One region of the Streptomyces sp. NPDC104814 genome, then DNA from elsewhere that is predicted to be linked to it. Evidence: predicted binding sites of a transcription regulator. Region 1 holds the regulator's gene; the other holds the start of a gene.
The links. Region 1 encodes HrcA, which represses chaperone genes, less so after heat shock. Its sites were predicted from a motif close to TTNGCACTCNGNNNNNCNGAGTGCNAA; they were not measured.
Positions count from the first base shown of each region.

Region 2: groL (chaperonin GroEL) is a predicted target of HrcA. The motif match lies at 3,377-3,403, and genes of this name have one in related genera.

Region 1 is NZ_JBVJOL010000002.1:155,000-161,697, forward strand. Features, by position in the region: gene ACZ64A_RS09280 (SpoIIE family protein phosphatase) at 1-1,513, shown strand, start outside; gene hemW (radical SAM family heme chaperone HemW) at 1,542-2,774, shown strand; gene ACZ64A_RS09290 (DUF3097 domain-containing protein) at 2,902-3,708, opposite strand; gene ACZ64A_RS09295 (MBL fold metallo-hydrolase) at 3,750-4,478, opposite strand; gene hrcA (heat-inducible transcriptional repressor HrcA) at 4,629-5,645, shown strand; gene dnaJ (molecular chaperone DnaJ) at 5,646-6,698, shown strand, end outside.
Region 2 is NZ_JBVJOL010000006.1:117,834-124,531, forward strand. Features, by position in the region: gene ACZ64A_RS21215 (glucosyl-3-phosphoglycerate synthase) at 1-748, opposite strand, end outside; SAM riboswitch class I at 917-1,058, shown strand; gene thrC (threonine synthase) at 1,077-2,357, shown strand; gene ACZ64A_RS21225 (MoaD/ThiS family protein) at 2,354-2,632, shown strand; gene ACZ64A_RS21230 (cold-shock protein) at 3,041-3,244, shown strand; gene groL (chaperonin GroEL) at 3,563-5,185, shown strand; gene ACZ64A_RS21240 (NADH:flavin oxidoreductase) at 5,399-6,526, shown strand.

The sequences.
Region 1 (6,698 bases):
GCGCGGACTGCGGCTGGTCGCCGCGCTCGCCGAGTCCTGGGGCGTCACCTACCGCCGTACCGCCAAGACGGTGTGGGCCCGGCTCACCCCGGAGACCGAGGACCGGCCCCACCCCGACGACCGCCCCCGGCACGACGGCCTCACCCGCCCCGGCGACCGCGCCCTCGGCGAGGCCCTCCAGCTCGCCGGGATCCTCGCCCCCGAGCCGCGCGGCGCCGACGGCGACCGGGACTGGCTCGGCCGCGGCGCCCTGTCCTTCCTCGCCGAGGCCTCCGACCTGCTCGCCGGACAGCTCGACGAGGACCTCGTGGCCTCCCTCACCGGCCAGCTCGTCGTGCCCCGCCTCGCCGACTGGTGCGCGGTGTGGCTGGAGGACGAGGTCACCGGGCGCGGCTGGGCCGACGGCGGCGGAGAGGGCGTACGGCCGGCCCGGGTGTGGCACAGCAGCGAACACCTCGTCGAGGAGCTGCGCCACGCCCTGGAGAAGGAACCGCCCCGCCCGCCCGCCGCGGCCACCCCCGGCCCGCTGCCCTACCCGTGGCCCGGGGCCGCGCTCGGCCCGCACGGCGCGGCCCTCGCCTACCGTCTCGTCGCCGGCGGCCGCCCGCTCGGCACCCTCGTCATCGGCCGCACCGGACTGCTGCGCTTCCCCGACGAGGTCACCGGTCTCGTCGAGGACCTCAGCCGCCGGGTCGCGCTCGCCATCGGCGCCGCCCGCCAGTACGCGAGGCAGGCCACCATCAGCGCCGTCCTCCAGCGCGGCCTGCTGCCCGGAGCCGTCGCCGAGATCCCCGGCGTGCGCACCGCCCTGGTCTACGAGCCCTGCGACAAGGGCGGCCCCAGCGGCGACTTCTACGATGTCTTCCCGGCCGGGCGGGGCCGCTGGTGCTTCGCCGTCGGCGACGTCCAGGGCAAGGGCCCCGAGGCCGCCGTCGTCATCGGGCTCGCCCGGCCCTGGCTGCGGCTGCTGGCCCGCGAGGGCTACGGCGTCGCCGACGTCCTCGACCGCCTCAACCAGCTCCTCCTGGACGACGCCACCGAGGCCGCCGACGCCGCCGCCCGCGCCTTCGCCGGCCCCGTCGCCCCCGCCGACGGCCCGCAGACCCGCTTCCTGTCCCTGCTCTACGGCGAGCTGGAGCCGTACGAGGGCGGGGTGCGCTGCACCCTGGCCTCCGCCGGGCACCCGCTGCCGCTGGTCCTCGGCCCCGGCGGCGACGTCCGCACCGCCGCCCGCCCGCAGACCCTGCTCGGGGTCGTCGAGGACGAGACGTACACCAGCGAGACGATCGAGCTGCGGCCCGGCGACACCCTGCTGTGCGTCACCGACGGGGTCACCGAGCGGCGCAACGGCCCCGACCAGTTCGACGACGGCGACGGGCTGGCCCGCGCGCTCGCCGGGTGCGCCGGCCTCGACGCCGGCCTCGTCGCCGAGCGGATCATCCGGCTGGTGCACGACTTCGGCGGGCAGCCGCCGGAGGACGACCTGGCGCTGCTCGTCCTGCAGGCCGAGTAACCCTCCGCCGTCCTGGACAATGGGAGACATGCCTTCCGCACTCCCCGACGGCGAGCCCGTCCCCGACGACGGCGCGCTGCCCGCGTCCGCGCTCGCCGGCGCCGCCGAGCGGCCCCTCGGGTTCTATCTGCACGTGCCCTACTGCGCGACCCGCTGCGGCTACTGCGACTTCAACACCTACACCGCGACCGAGCTGCGCGGCACCGGCGGAGTGCTCGCCTCCCGCGACAACTACGCCGAGACGCTGACCGACGAGATCCGCCTCGCCCGCAAGGTCCTCGGCGACGACCCGCGCCCGGTGCGCACGGTCTTCGTCGGCGGCGGCACGCCCACCCTGCTGGCCGCCGGCGACCTGGTGCGGATGCTGGCGGCGATCCGTGACGAGTTCGGGCTCGCGCCGGACGCGGAGATCACCACGGAGGCCAACCCGGAGTCCGTCGACCCGGCCTACCTCGCCACGCTCCGCGAGGGCGGCTTCAACCGGATCTCCTTCGGCATGCAGAGCGCCCGCCGGCATGTGCTGAAGATCCTCGACCGCACCCACACCCCCGGCCGCCCCGAGGCATGTGTGGCCGAGGCACGCGCGGCGGGCTTCGAGCACGTCAACCTCGACCTGATCTACGGCACGCCCGGGGAGTCCGACGACGACTGGCGTGCCTCGCTGGACGCCGCGATCGGCGCCGGTCCCGACCACGTCAGCGCCTACGCCCTGATCGTCGAGGAGGGCACGCAGCTCGCCCGGCGCATCCGGCGCGGCGAGGTCCCGATGACCGACGACGACGTCCACGCCGACCGCTACCTCATCGCCGAGGAGACCTTCTCCGCGGCGGGCTTCGAGTGGTACGAGGTGTCCAACTGGGCCACCTCCGAGGCCGGCCGCTGCCTGCACAACGAGCTGTACTGGCGCGGCGCCGACTGGTGGGGCGCGGGACCGGGCGCCCACAGCCATGTCGGCGGGGTGCGCTGGTGGAACGTCAAGCACCCGGGCGCCTACGCGGCGGCGCTGGCCGCGGGCCGCTCCCCGGGCGCCGGACGGGAGATCCTGAGCGACGAGGACCGCCGCGTGGAGCGCGTCCTGCTGGAGCTGCGGCTGCGCGAGGGCGTACCGCTGGACCTGCTGAAGACGGACGGCCGCCGGGCCGCCGACCGAGCTCTGACGGACGGGCTCCTCCAGCCGGAACCGTACGCCGAGGGCCGCGCGGTACTGACCCTGCGCGGCCGCCTGCTCGCGGACGCGGTGGTGCGGGACCTGGTGGACTGAGGGGCCGACCCCCGCGTCGGCGGGGAGCACGAACTGCTCGGTCGCGTGGACCAGCTCAGCGACGGACCACCTCCGCAGCGGCGGAGAGCAGTCCACCAGTCCCGCCGAATAAACGATCGGGTAGGTGTCAGGGCACGGTCACGTGGTCGATGAGGCGCTCGACACAGCCCAGCAGCTCCGGCTCCAAATCCTTGTACGACCGCACCCGGCCGAGGATCGCCTGCCAGGCCGCGCCCGTGTTCTCCGGCCAGCCCAGGGCCCGGCACACGCCCGTCTTCCAGTCCTGGCCGCGCGGGATCACCGGCCACGCCTCGATGCCCAGCGCGGACGGCTTCACCGCCTGCCAGATGTCGATGTACGGGTGGCCCACCACCAGCGCGTGCTCACTCGTCACGGCCTCGGCGATCCGCCACTCCTTCGTGCCCGGCAGCAGATGGTCCACCAGGACGCCGAGCCGGGCGTCCGGACCCGGGTCGAAGGACTCCACGATCGCCGGCAGGTCGTCGACGCCCTCCAGGTACTCCACGACCACGCCCTCGATGCGCAGGTCGTCGCCCCAGACCTTCTCCACCAGCTCGGCGTCGTGCCGCCCCTCGACGTAGATGCGGCCGGCCCGGGCCACCCGGGCGCGTGCGCCGGGCACGGCGACCGATCCGGACGCGGTGCGACCGGGCCGTGCCGCGGCCGCCGCGGCGGGCCGCACCAGCGTCACCACACGGCCCTCCAGCAGGAAGCCGCGCGGCTGGAGCGGGAAGACCCGGTGCTTGCCGAAGCGGTCCTCCAGAGTGACCGTGCCGGCCTCGCAGCGGATCACCGCGCCGCAGAAGCCGCTGCCGGGCTCCTCCACCACCAGGCCCGGCTCGGCCGCCACCTCGGGCGCCGGCGCGGGCTTCTTCTTCCAGGGCGGGGTCAGGTCGGGGGAGTACTGCCGCATTCGGATGACGATAGGAGAACCAGCGCCGCCGAGCGCCCGGATCAGCGCGACACGCCGAAGCGGGCCGCCAGCGCGTCCCGCTGCGCCCGCACGAACGCCGCGTCCACCACCGCTCCGTGACCGGGCACGTACAGCGCGTCCTCACCGCCGAGCGCCAGCAGCCGGTCCAGCGCGCCGGGCCAGTGCGACGGAACGGCGTCGGGGCCCGCCTGCGGCTCACCGGACTCCTCGACGAGGTCACCGCAGAACACCACCTCCCGCTCACCGGGGACCAGGACGGCGAGGTCGTGGGCGGTGTGCGCCGGGCCCACGTTGGCGAGCAGCACCTGGCGGCCACCGCCGAGGTCGAGGGTCCACTCGCCGCTGACCAGGTGGCCGACCGGCACCGGCGCCCCCGCGGCCTGCTCGGCGAGCTCCGGGTCCAGACCGGCCTTCACCGCGTCCGCCCGCAGCTCCTCCCGGCCGCGCGGGGTGAACGCCGCATCGATGCCCACCGCCCCGAAGATCTCGCCGGCCCCGACCGAGGAGGCGCCGAGGACGTGGTCGAAGTGGGGATGGGTGAACGCGAGATGGGTCACACCGTGCCCGGTGAGCCGTTCGGCCTCGGCGCGCAGCCGCTCGCCCTCCGCGAGGCTCGACCCGGCGTCGATCATGAGTGCCGTGCCGTGGCCGACGACCAGCCCCGTCGTACAGTCCCAGCCGGGCAGTCGGCACCGTCCGACTCCGGCCGCGAGCGGTTCCCACCCGAGCTCTTCCCAAGTAACCGTCATGCGGCGACGCTAGCGGGTACGCGACCACGCGGTATGACCAGCCTTGCCGGGGGCGTACCCCACCGCCGTACACTGGCCCGGGGACGTCTGGCACTCGGACGCGCAGAGTGCCAGGAAAGCTACGAGGGAAGACTTCTGGAGGTGTGCGCCATGCTGAGTGAACGACGGCTTCAGGTGCTGCGCGCCATCGTCCAGGACTACGTGGGCACCGAGGAGCCGGTCGGTTCGAAGGCGCTCACGGAGCGGCACAACCTCGGCGTCTCCCCGGCGACCGTCCGCAACGACATGGCGGCCCTGGAGGACGAGGGGTACATCGCGCAGCCGCACACCAGCGCGGGGCGCATCCCCACCGACAAGGGCTACCGGCTGTTCGTCGACAAGCTGGCCGGTGTGAAGCCGATGACCGGCCCGGAGCGGCGCGCGATCCAGAACTTCCTCGAGGGCGCCGTCGACCTCGACGACGTGGTGGCCCGTACCGTGCGGCTGCTGGCGCAGCTCACGCGGCAGGTGGCCGTCGTGCAGTACCCGTCGCTGACCCGTTCGACCGTGCGGCACGTGGAGCTGCTGTCGCTCGCGCCGGCCCGGGTGATGCTGGTGCTGATCACCGACACCGGCCGGGTGGAGCAGCGGATGGTGGACTGCCCGGCGCCCTTCGGCGAGACCTCCCTGGCGGATCTGCGGGCCCGGCTGAACAGCCGGATCGCCGGCCGCCGGTTCACGGACGTGCCGAAGCTGGTGGAGGACCTGCCGGAGGCCTTCGAGCCGGAGGACCGCGGTACGGTCTCCACGGTGCTCTCCACGCTGCTGGAGACGCTGGTCGAGGAGAACGAGGAACGGCTGATGATCGGCGGCACCGCCAATCTGACGCGGTTCCCGCACGACTTCCCCCTCACGATCCGGCCGGTGCTGGAGGCCCTGGAGGAGCAGGTCGTCCTCCTGAAGCTGCTCGGCGAGGCGAAGGATCCGGGCGTGACCGTACGGATCGGTCATGAGAACGCCCACGAAGGACTCAACTCCACGTCCGTCGTGTCGGTCGGCTACGGTTCGGGCGGCGAGGCTGTCGCCAAGCTCGGCGTGGTCGGACCGACCCGCATGGACTACCCGGGAACGATGGGAGCGGTACGCGCAGTGGCACGGTACGTCGGACAGATCCTGGCGGAGTCGTAGGTGGCCACGGACTACTACGCCGTACTCGGCGTGCGCCGCGACGCGTCGCAGGATGAGATCAAGAAGGCGTTCAGGCGGCTCGCTCGCGAGCTGCACCCGGACGTCAACCCCGATCCGAAGACGCAGGAGCGGTTCAAGGAGATCAACGCCGCCTACGAGGTGCTGTCGGACCCGCAGAAGAAGCAGGTCTACGACCTCGGCGGCGACCCGCTCTCGCAGTCCGGCGGCGCCGGCGCGGGCGGCTTCGGCGCGGGCGGCTTCGGGAACTTCTCGGACATCATGGACGCGTTCTTCGGTACGGCGTCGCAGCGCGGACCGCGCTCGCGCACCCGCCGGGGCCAGGACGCGATGATCCGGGTCGAGGTCGAACTCGACGAGGCGGCCTTCGGCACCACGAAGGACATCCAGGTCGAGACCGCGATCGTCTGTTCCACCTGCTCGGGTGAGGGCGCCGCGCCGGGCACCTCCGCGCAGACGTGTGACATGTGCCGCGGCCGCGGTGAGGTCTCGCAGGTCACCCGGTCCTTCCTGGGCCAGGTCATGACCTCGCGGCCCTGCCCGCAGTGCCAGGGCTTCGGCACGATCGTGCCGAACCCGTGCCCGGAGTGCGCCGGTGACGGCCGGGTGCGCTCGCGGCGGACGCTGACGGTGAAGATCCCGGCCGGTGTCGACAACGGCACCCGCATCCAGCTCGCCGGTGAGGGCGAGGTCGGGCCCGGCGGCGGTCCCGCCGGCGACCTCTACGTCGAGATCCACGAGCTGCCGCACCCGACGTTCCAGCGGCGCGGCGACGATCTGCACTGCACGGTGACGATCCCGATGACGGCGGCGGCCCTCGGCACGAAGGTGCCGCTGGAGACGCTGGACGGCATGGAGGAGGTCGACATCAGGCCCGGCACCCAGTCCGGCCAGTCGATCCCGCTGCACAACCGCGGTGTCACGCATCTGCGGGGCGGCGGCCGCGGCGACCTGATCGTGCACGTCGAGGTCCAGACGCCCACCAAGCTCGACCCCGAGCAGGAGCGTCTGCTGCGCGAACTGGCCAAGCTCCGC
Region 2 (6,698 bases), on a different contig from region 1:
GGCCGTCCTGGTGACGGTGGATGCGCACCCCGACGTCGACCTGGGCGAGGGCGTCCAGACCGGCCAGGTGCAGGGCGTCGACCAGCATGCCCAGCTCCACGCCGTAGCCGACGGGGAAGGGCAGCTGTTCCAGCAGGGAGCGGCGCGCGGCGTACTCGCCGCCGAGCGGCTGGACGAAGCCGGCCAGCTGCGGCCAGTGCATGTTCAGCAGCGGGCGCGCCATCAGTTCGGTGACCCGGCCGCCCTGGCCCGCGGCGCCGGCCAGCGGGCGGTCGTACATCGCCTTGACCAGCTGGACCTCGGGCTCGGTCAGGAGCGGGCCGACGATGCCCGTGACGAAGTCGGAGGAGAACTCCTTCAGGTCCGCGTCGACGAAACAGACGATGTCGCCGCTCGTGACCAGCAGGGAGCGCCACAGCACCTCGCCCTTGCCGGGGACGGCGGGTATGCGCGGCAGGATCGTGTCGCGGTGGACGACCCGGGCGCCCGCCGCGGCGGCCACCTCGGCGGTCCGGTCGGTGGAGCCCGAGTCGACCACGACCAGCTCGTCGACCAGCGGGACCTGCTGCATGAGGTCGTGCCGGACGACGGCGACGATGTCGCCGACCGTCTCCTCCTCGTTCAGCGCGGGCAGCACGACGGAGACCCTCTGTCCCGTGGCCCGCTTGGCGGCCAGGACCTGGTGCACCGGGCGGTCGGCCACGGACCAGGAGCGGGTGGTGAGCCAGCGCTCGACTTCCGGAAGCACGGTCTGCGGCTCCTCACTGTCGTGATCACACCGGCTCACATCGGGTGATCGTGTGATCCATCTCGCGGTTCGGACGACTATCTCAACTGTCCTGGCCTTCGGTTACAGTCTTGAACAACGCTGATGACCATCGCATGTCGGGGGTCGCCCGCGTTCACAACCGAATACCGCTCATCCAGAGGGGCAGAGGGACACGGCCCGGTGAAGCCCCGGCAACCACCCTGACTCCGGACTCGTTCACGCGAGGCTCCCGGCCGGGGAAGGTGCCAATTCCGTCTCACGGCGAGATGCGTCGTGAGGAAGATGAGGAGAAAGGGCCTCGCCTCACATGGCTGCGCAGACAGTTACCAGCACCTCCACCGTCGACCTCGGTCCCGCCGCGGCCCTCAGCTGCCGCGAATGCGGTCACCGCGTCCCGCTCGGCCCGGTCTTCGCGTGCGAGGAGTGTTTCGGCCCGCTCGAGATCGCCTACGACTTCTCGGCCTACGACACCGAGGAACTCCGCAAGCGTATCGAGGCGGGACCCGCGAACATCTGGCGCTACGCACCGCTGCTGCCCGTCCCCGCGGACGTCGCCGACAAGCCGAACATCAACCCGGGCTGGACCAAGCTCGTCCAGGCCGACCACCTGGCCCGCGAACTCGGCGTCGACGCCGGCAAGCTCTTCGTCAAGGACGACTCCGGCAACCCCACCCACTCCTTCAAGGACCGTGTGGTGGCGCAGGCCCTGGAGGCGGCGCGCGCCTTCGGCTTCACCACCCTGTCCTGCTCCTCCACCGGCAACCTGGCCGGCGCCGTGGGCGCGGCCGCCGCGCGGGCCGGCTTCCGTTCGTGCGTGTTCATCCCGCACGACCTGGAGCAGGGCAAGGTCGTCATGGCCGCGATCTACGGCGGCGAGCTCGTCGGCATCGAGGGCAACTACGACGACGTGAACCGCTTCTGCTCCGAGCTGATCGGCGACCCGGCCGGCGAGGGCTGGGGCTTCGTCAACGTCAACCTGCGGCCGTACTACGCCGAGGGTTCCAAGACGCTGGCGTACGAGATCTGCGAGCAGCTCGGCTGGCAGCTGCCCGACCAGCTCGTCGTCCCGATCGCCTCCGGCTCGCAGCTCACCAAGGTCGACAAGGGCCTGCAGGAGCTGATCAAGCTCGGCCTGGTCGAGGACAAGCCGTACAAGATCTTCGGCGCCCAGGCCGAGGGCTGCTCGCCGGTGTCCACGGCCTTCAAGGCCGGGCACGACGTGGTCCGCCCGCAGAAGCCGAACACCATCGCCAAGTCGCTGGCGATCGGCAACCCGGCCGACGGCCCCTACGTCCTGGACATCGCCCGCCGCACGGGCGGCGCGGTGGAGGACGTCACCGACGAGCAGGTCGTCGACGCGATCAAGCTGCTGGCCCGCACGGAGGGCATCTTCGCGGAGACCGCCGGTGGGGTGACCGTGGGTGTGACCCGCAAGCTGATCGAGAACGGTCTCCTCGACCCGACGAAGACGACGGTCGTCCTGAACACCGGTGACGGCCTGAAGACCCTGGACGCGGTGGCCGGCACCGGCCTGACCGCCACCATCCGCCCGACCCTGGACTCCTTCCGAGAGGCTGGCCTCGCATGAGCGTGACCGTTCGCATCCCCACCATCCTGCGCACCTACACCGGTGGCCAGGCCGAGGTGCCCGCCGAGGGCGCGACCCTCTCCGAGGTCATCGCGGACCTGGAGAAGAACCACACCGGCATCGCCGCGCGGGTGCTCGACGACCAGGGCAAGCTGCGCCGGTTCGTCAACGTGTACGTCAACGACGACGACGTGCGCTTCGAGCAGGGTCTGGAGACGGCCACCCCGGACGGTGCGGGCGTGTCGATCATCCCGGCGGTCGCCGGCGGCTGCTGACACACAGAGTTCATCGAATTGCCCCCTCCGTGAGAGAAACGGAGGGGGCAATTCCATGTGGTTAGACGAGGTAGAGTTGGGGAACGCGGCCCGCATTCGACGGGACGCGATCTCTCGAACCTGCTGCACGGGCGACAAGAAGTAGCCAAAGTAAGCAGGTCTTTTGTCTTTTTTGCACCCTTTGCGTGGCCCGACTTGCTCGGAATTCAGGTGAATTCTCGCGAGATTTCGGACCGGCCCCGTCCAGATTTCTCGTCCGATTGACCTGTTGCAGACGGCAGTTGGACAGATACATTCAGCCGCGGTCGACGCGTTCCGGCGCACGCCCCCACCCATCCGGGGGGTGAGGTCTGACCCGGATCCGCGAAGTGTGGATCTGTGCAAGGGCCAGTAATAGGGGAGTTAGGCATGGCTCAGGGCACCGTCAAGTGGTTCAACGCGGAGAAGGGCTACGGCTTCATCGCGGTCGACGGTGGTGCGGACGTCTTCGTCCACTACAGCGCCATCCAGATGGACGGCTACCGCACCCTGGAAGAGGGCCAGCGGGTCGAGTTCGAGATCTCGCAGGGCCAGAAGGGTCCGCAGGCCGACATGGTTCGCGTCACCGCCTGAACGTTCATTCACGCACGAAGGGCCCGCACCTCGCACAGGGTGCGGGCCCTTCCGCGTGCCCGGACACGTCCGGACGGCGCCGGGGGACGTGTTCGCGGGCGGCTGATCCACCGCCCCGACCCCCGTCAGGCGCTTGCACTCGACCATGCCGAGTGCTAATCATTGCGTTAGCACTCTGAAGGTGAGAGTGACAACGTAAGGACCGGGTCGGTGAGGCCGGGGCCGGGCGGGGCAAGGAACCCGCAGGTCTGGGCCGTCCGTCGCGGGCGCGGGCGCGGTCCGAAGTAATCACCCCCAGTCCTGGAGGGACCACTTCACATGGCCAAGATCATCGCGTTCGACGAGGAGGCGCGGCGCGGCCTCGAGCGCGGCATGAACCAGCTCGCGGACGCCGTCAAGGTGACGCTCGGCCCCAAGGGCCGCAACGTCGTCCTCGAGAAGAAGTGGGGCGCGCCCACGATCACCAACGATGGTGTGTCCATCGCCAAGGAGATCGAGCTCGAGGACCCGTACGAGAAGATCGGCGCCGAGCTGGTCAAGGAAGTCGCCAAGAAGACGGACGACGTCGCCGGTGACGGTACGACCACCGCGACCGTGCTCGCCCAGGCCCTGGTCAAGGAAGGCCTGCGCAACGTCGCCGCCGGTGCCAACCCGATGGCCCTGAAGCGCGGTATCGAGAAGGCCGTCGAGGCCGTCTCCGCCGCCCTGCTGGAGCAGGCGAAGGACGTCGAGACCAAGGAGCAGATCGCCTCCACGGCCTCCATCTCCGCCGCCGACACCCAGATCGGCGAGCTCATCGCCGAGGCCATGGACAAGGTCGGCAAGGAAGGCGTCATCACCGTCGAGGAGAGCAACACCTTCGGCCTCGAGCTCGAGCTCACCGAGGGCATGCGCTTCGACAAGGGCTACATCTCCGCCTACTTCGCGACCGACATGGAGCGCATGGAGGCGTCGCTCGAGGACCCGTACATCCTCATCGCGAACTCCAAGATCGGCTCCGTCAAGGACCTGCTCCCGCTGCTGGAGAAGGTCATGCAGTCGGGCAAGCCGCTGCTGATCATCGCCGAGGACGTCGAGGGCGAGGCCCTGTCGACCCTGGTCGTCAACAAGATCCGCGGTACCTTCAAGTCCGTCGCCGTCAAGGCCCCGGGCTTCGGCGACCGCCGCAAGGCCATGCTCGGCGACATCGCCATCCTCACGGGCGGCGAGGTCATCTCCGAGGAGGTCGGCCTCAAGCTGGAGAACGCGACCCTGGACCTCCTGGGCCGCGCCCGCAAGGTCGTCATCACCAAGGACGAGACCACCATCGTCGACGGTGCCGGCTCCTCGGACCAGGTCGCGGGCCGCGTGAACCAGATCCGCGCCGAGATCGAGAACAGCGACTCCGACTACGACCGCGAGAAGCTGCAGGAGCGCCTGGCGAAGCTCGCCGGCGGTGTCGCGGTCATCAAGGCCGGTGCCGCCACCGAGGTGGAGCTCAAGGAGCGCAAGCACCGCATCGAGGACGCCGTCCGCAACGCCAAGGCGGCCGTCGAGGAGGGCATCGTCGCCGGCGGTGGCGTGGCCCTGCTGCAGACCACGCACGTCTTCGACAAGCTGGAGCTCGACGGCGACGAGGCGACCGGCGCCCAGGCCGTGAAGCTCGCGCTCGAGGCCCCGCTGAAGCAGATCGCGGTCAACGCCGGCCTCGAGGGCGGGGTCGTGGTGGAGAAGGTGCGCAACCTGACCCCGGGCCACGGCCTGAACGCCGCGACCGGCGAGTACGTCGACCTGGTCGCCGAGGGCATCATCGACCCGGCCAAGGTGACGCGCTCCGCGCTGCAGAACGCCGCGTCGATCGCCGCGCTGTTCCTCACCACCGAGGCCGTCATCGCCGACAAGCCGGAGAAGGCCTCGGCCCCGGCCGGCGGCGGCATGCCGGGCGGTGACATGGACTTCTGATCCTTCCGGATCACCTGTCCTTTCGGGTCTTCGCGAAGGCCTTTCCGAGGGCGGCAGCCCCAGCTTCCGGCTGGGGGTGCCGCCCTCGGGCGTGTCCGGGGTCACACGGGCCGGGCCCGCTGACCGGAATGAGGGACGGGCCGCGCATGGTTGCTTCAGTGAGTGCAACAATGCGCGTGCACATACCCTCCGGTCACTTGAGGAGCCCTGCCCATGAGCCTCGCCGAGCCCGCCGCCGCCCGCGCGGCCGCCCTGCTCTCCCGTCCGACGACGATCAACGGTCTGACCGTCCCGAACCGCATCGCCATGGCGCCGATGACCCGGATGTTCTCGCCGGGCGGCATCCCCGGTGAGGACGTGGTCTCGTACTACGCCCGCCGCGCCGCCGCCGGTGTCGGTCTGATCGTCACCGAGGGCACGTACGTCGGGCATGAGTCGGCGGGACAGAGCGACCGGGTGCCGCGCTTCCACGGCGAGGAGCAGCTGGCCGGGTGGGCGAAGGTCGCCGAGGCCGTGCACGCCGGGGGCGGCACGATCGTGCCTCAGCTGTGGCACATCGGCATGGTCCGCGAGCAGGGCCAGCCGCCCTTCCCGGACGCCCCGGCCATGGGCCCCTCCGGCCTCGTCACCGCCGGCGCCGAGCCCACCGGCAAGGCCATGACGCAAGGCGACCTGGACGACGTCGTCGCCGCGTTCGCCCAGGCCGCGGCCGACGCCGAGCGCATCGGCTTCGACGGCGTGGAGATCCACGGCGCCCACGGCTACCTGATCGACCAGTTCCTGTGGGAGGGCACCAACCGCCGCACCGACGCCTACGGCGGCGACCCGGTCGCCCGTACCAGGTTCGCGGCGGAGATCGTCGCGGCCGTCCGCGAGAAGGTGTCGCCGGAGTTCCCGGTCCTCTTCCGCTACTCGCAGTGGAAGCAGCAGGACTACGCCGCCCGTCTCGCCGAGACCCCCGAGGAGCTGGAGGCGATCCTCACGCCGCTGGCGGCCGCCGGTGTCGACGCCTTCCACGCCTCCACCCGCCGCTACTGGCTGCCGGAGTTCGACGGCTCCGACCTCAACCTGGCCGGCTGGACCAAGAAGCTGACCGGCAAGCCCGTCATCACCGTCGGCTCGGTGGGCCTCGACGGCGACTTCATCCACGCCTTCCAGGGCGAGGGCTCGCCGGTCAAGAACATCGACAACCTGCTGGACCGACTGGAGTCCGACGAGTTCGACCTGGTCGCCATCGGCCGGGCCCTGCTCCAGGACCCCGAGTGGGCGGCGAAGGTGCTCGCCGGCCGCTTCGACGAGCTGAAGCCGTACGACGCGGCGGCGCTGAAGACGCTTCGCTGAGGCGGGGCGGGGCGAGGCGGGCAGTTCCTCTGCGGGTGCGGGGTGGCTGGTCGCGCCCACGCGGCGGAGCCGCACATCGAACAGAGCCCGCGCCCCTTGGGGGTTGCCGTGCCGGTGCTCCGATGGCGGGGCGGCCTGGGGGGTTCGTGTGCGGGTGCGGGGTGGCTGGTCC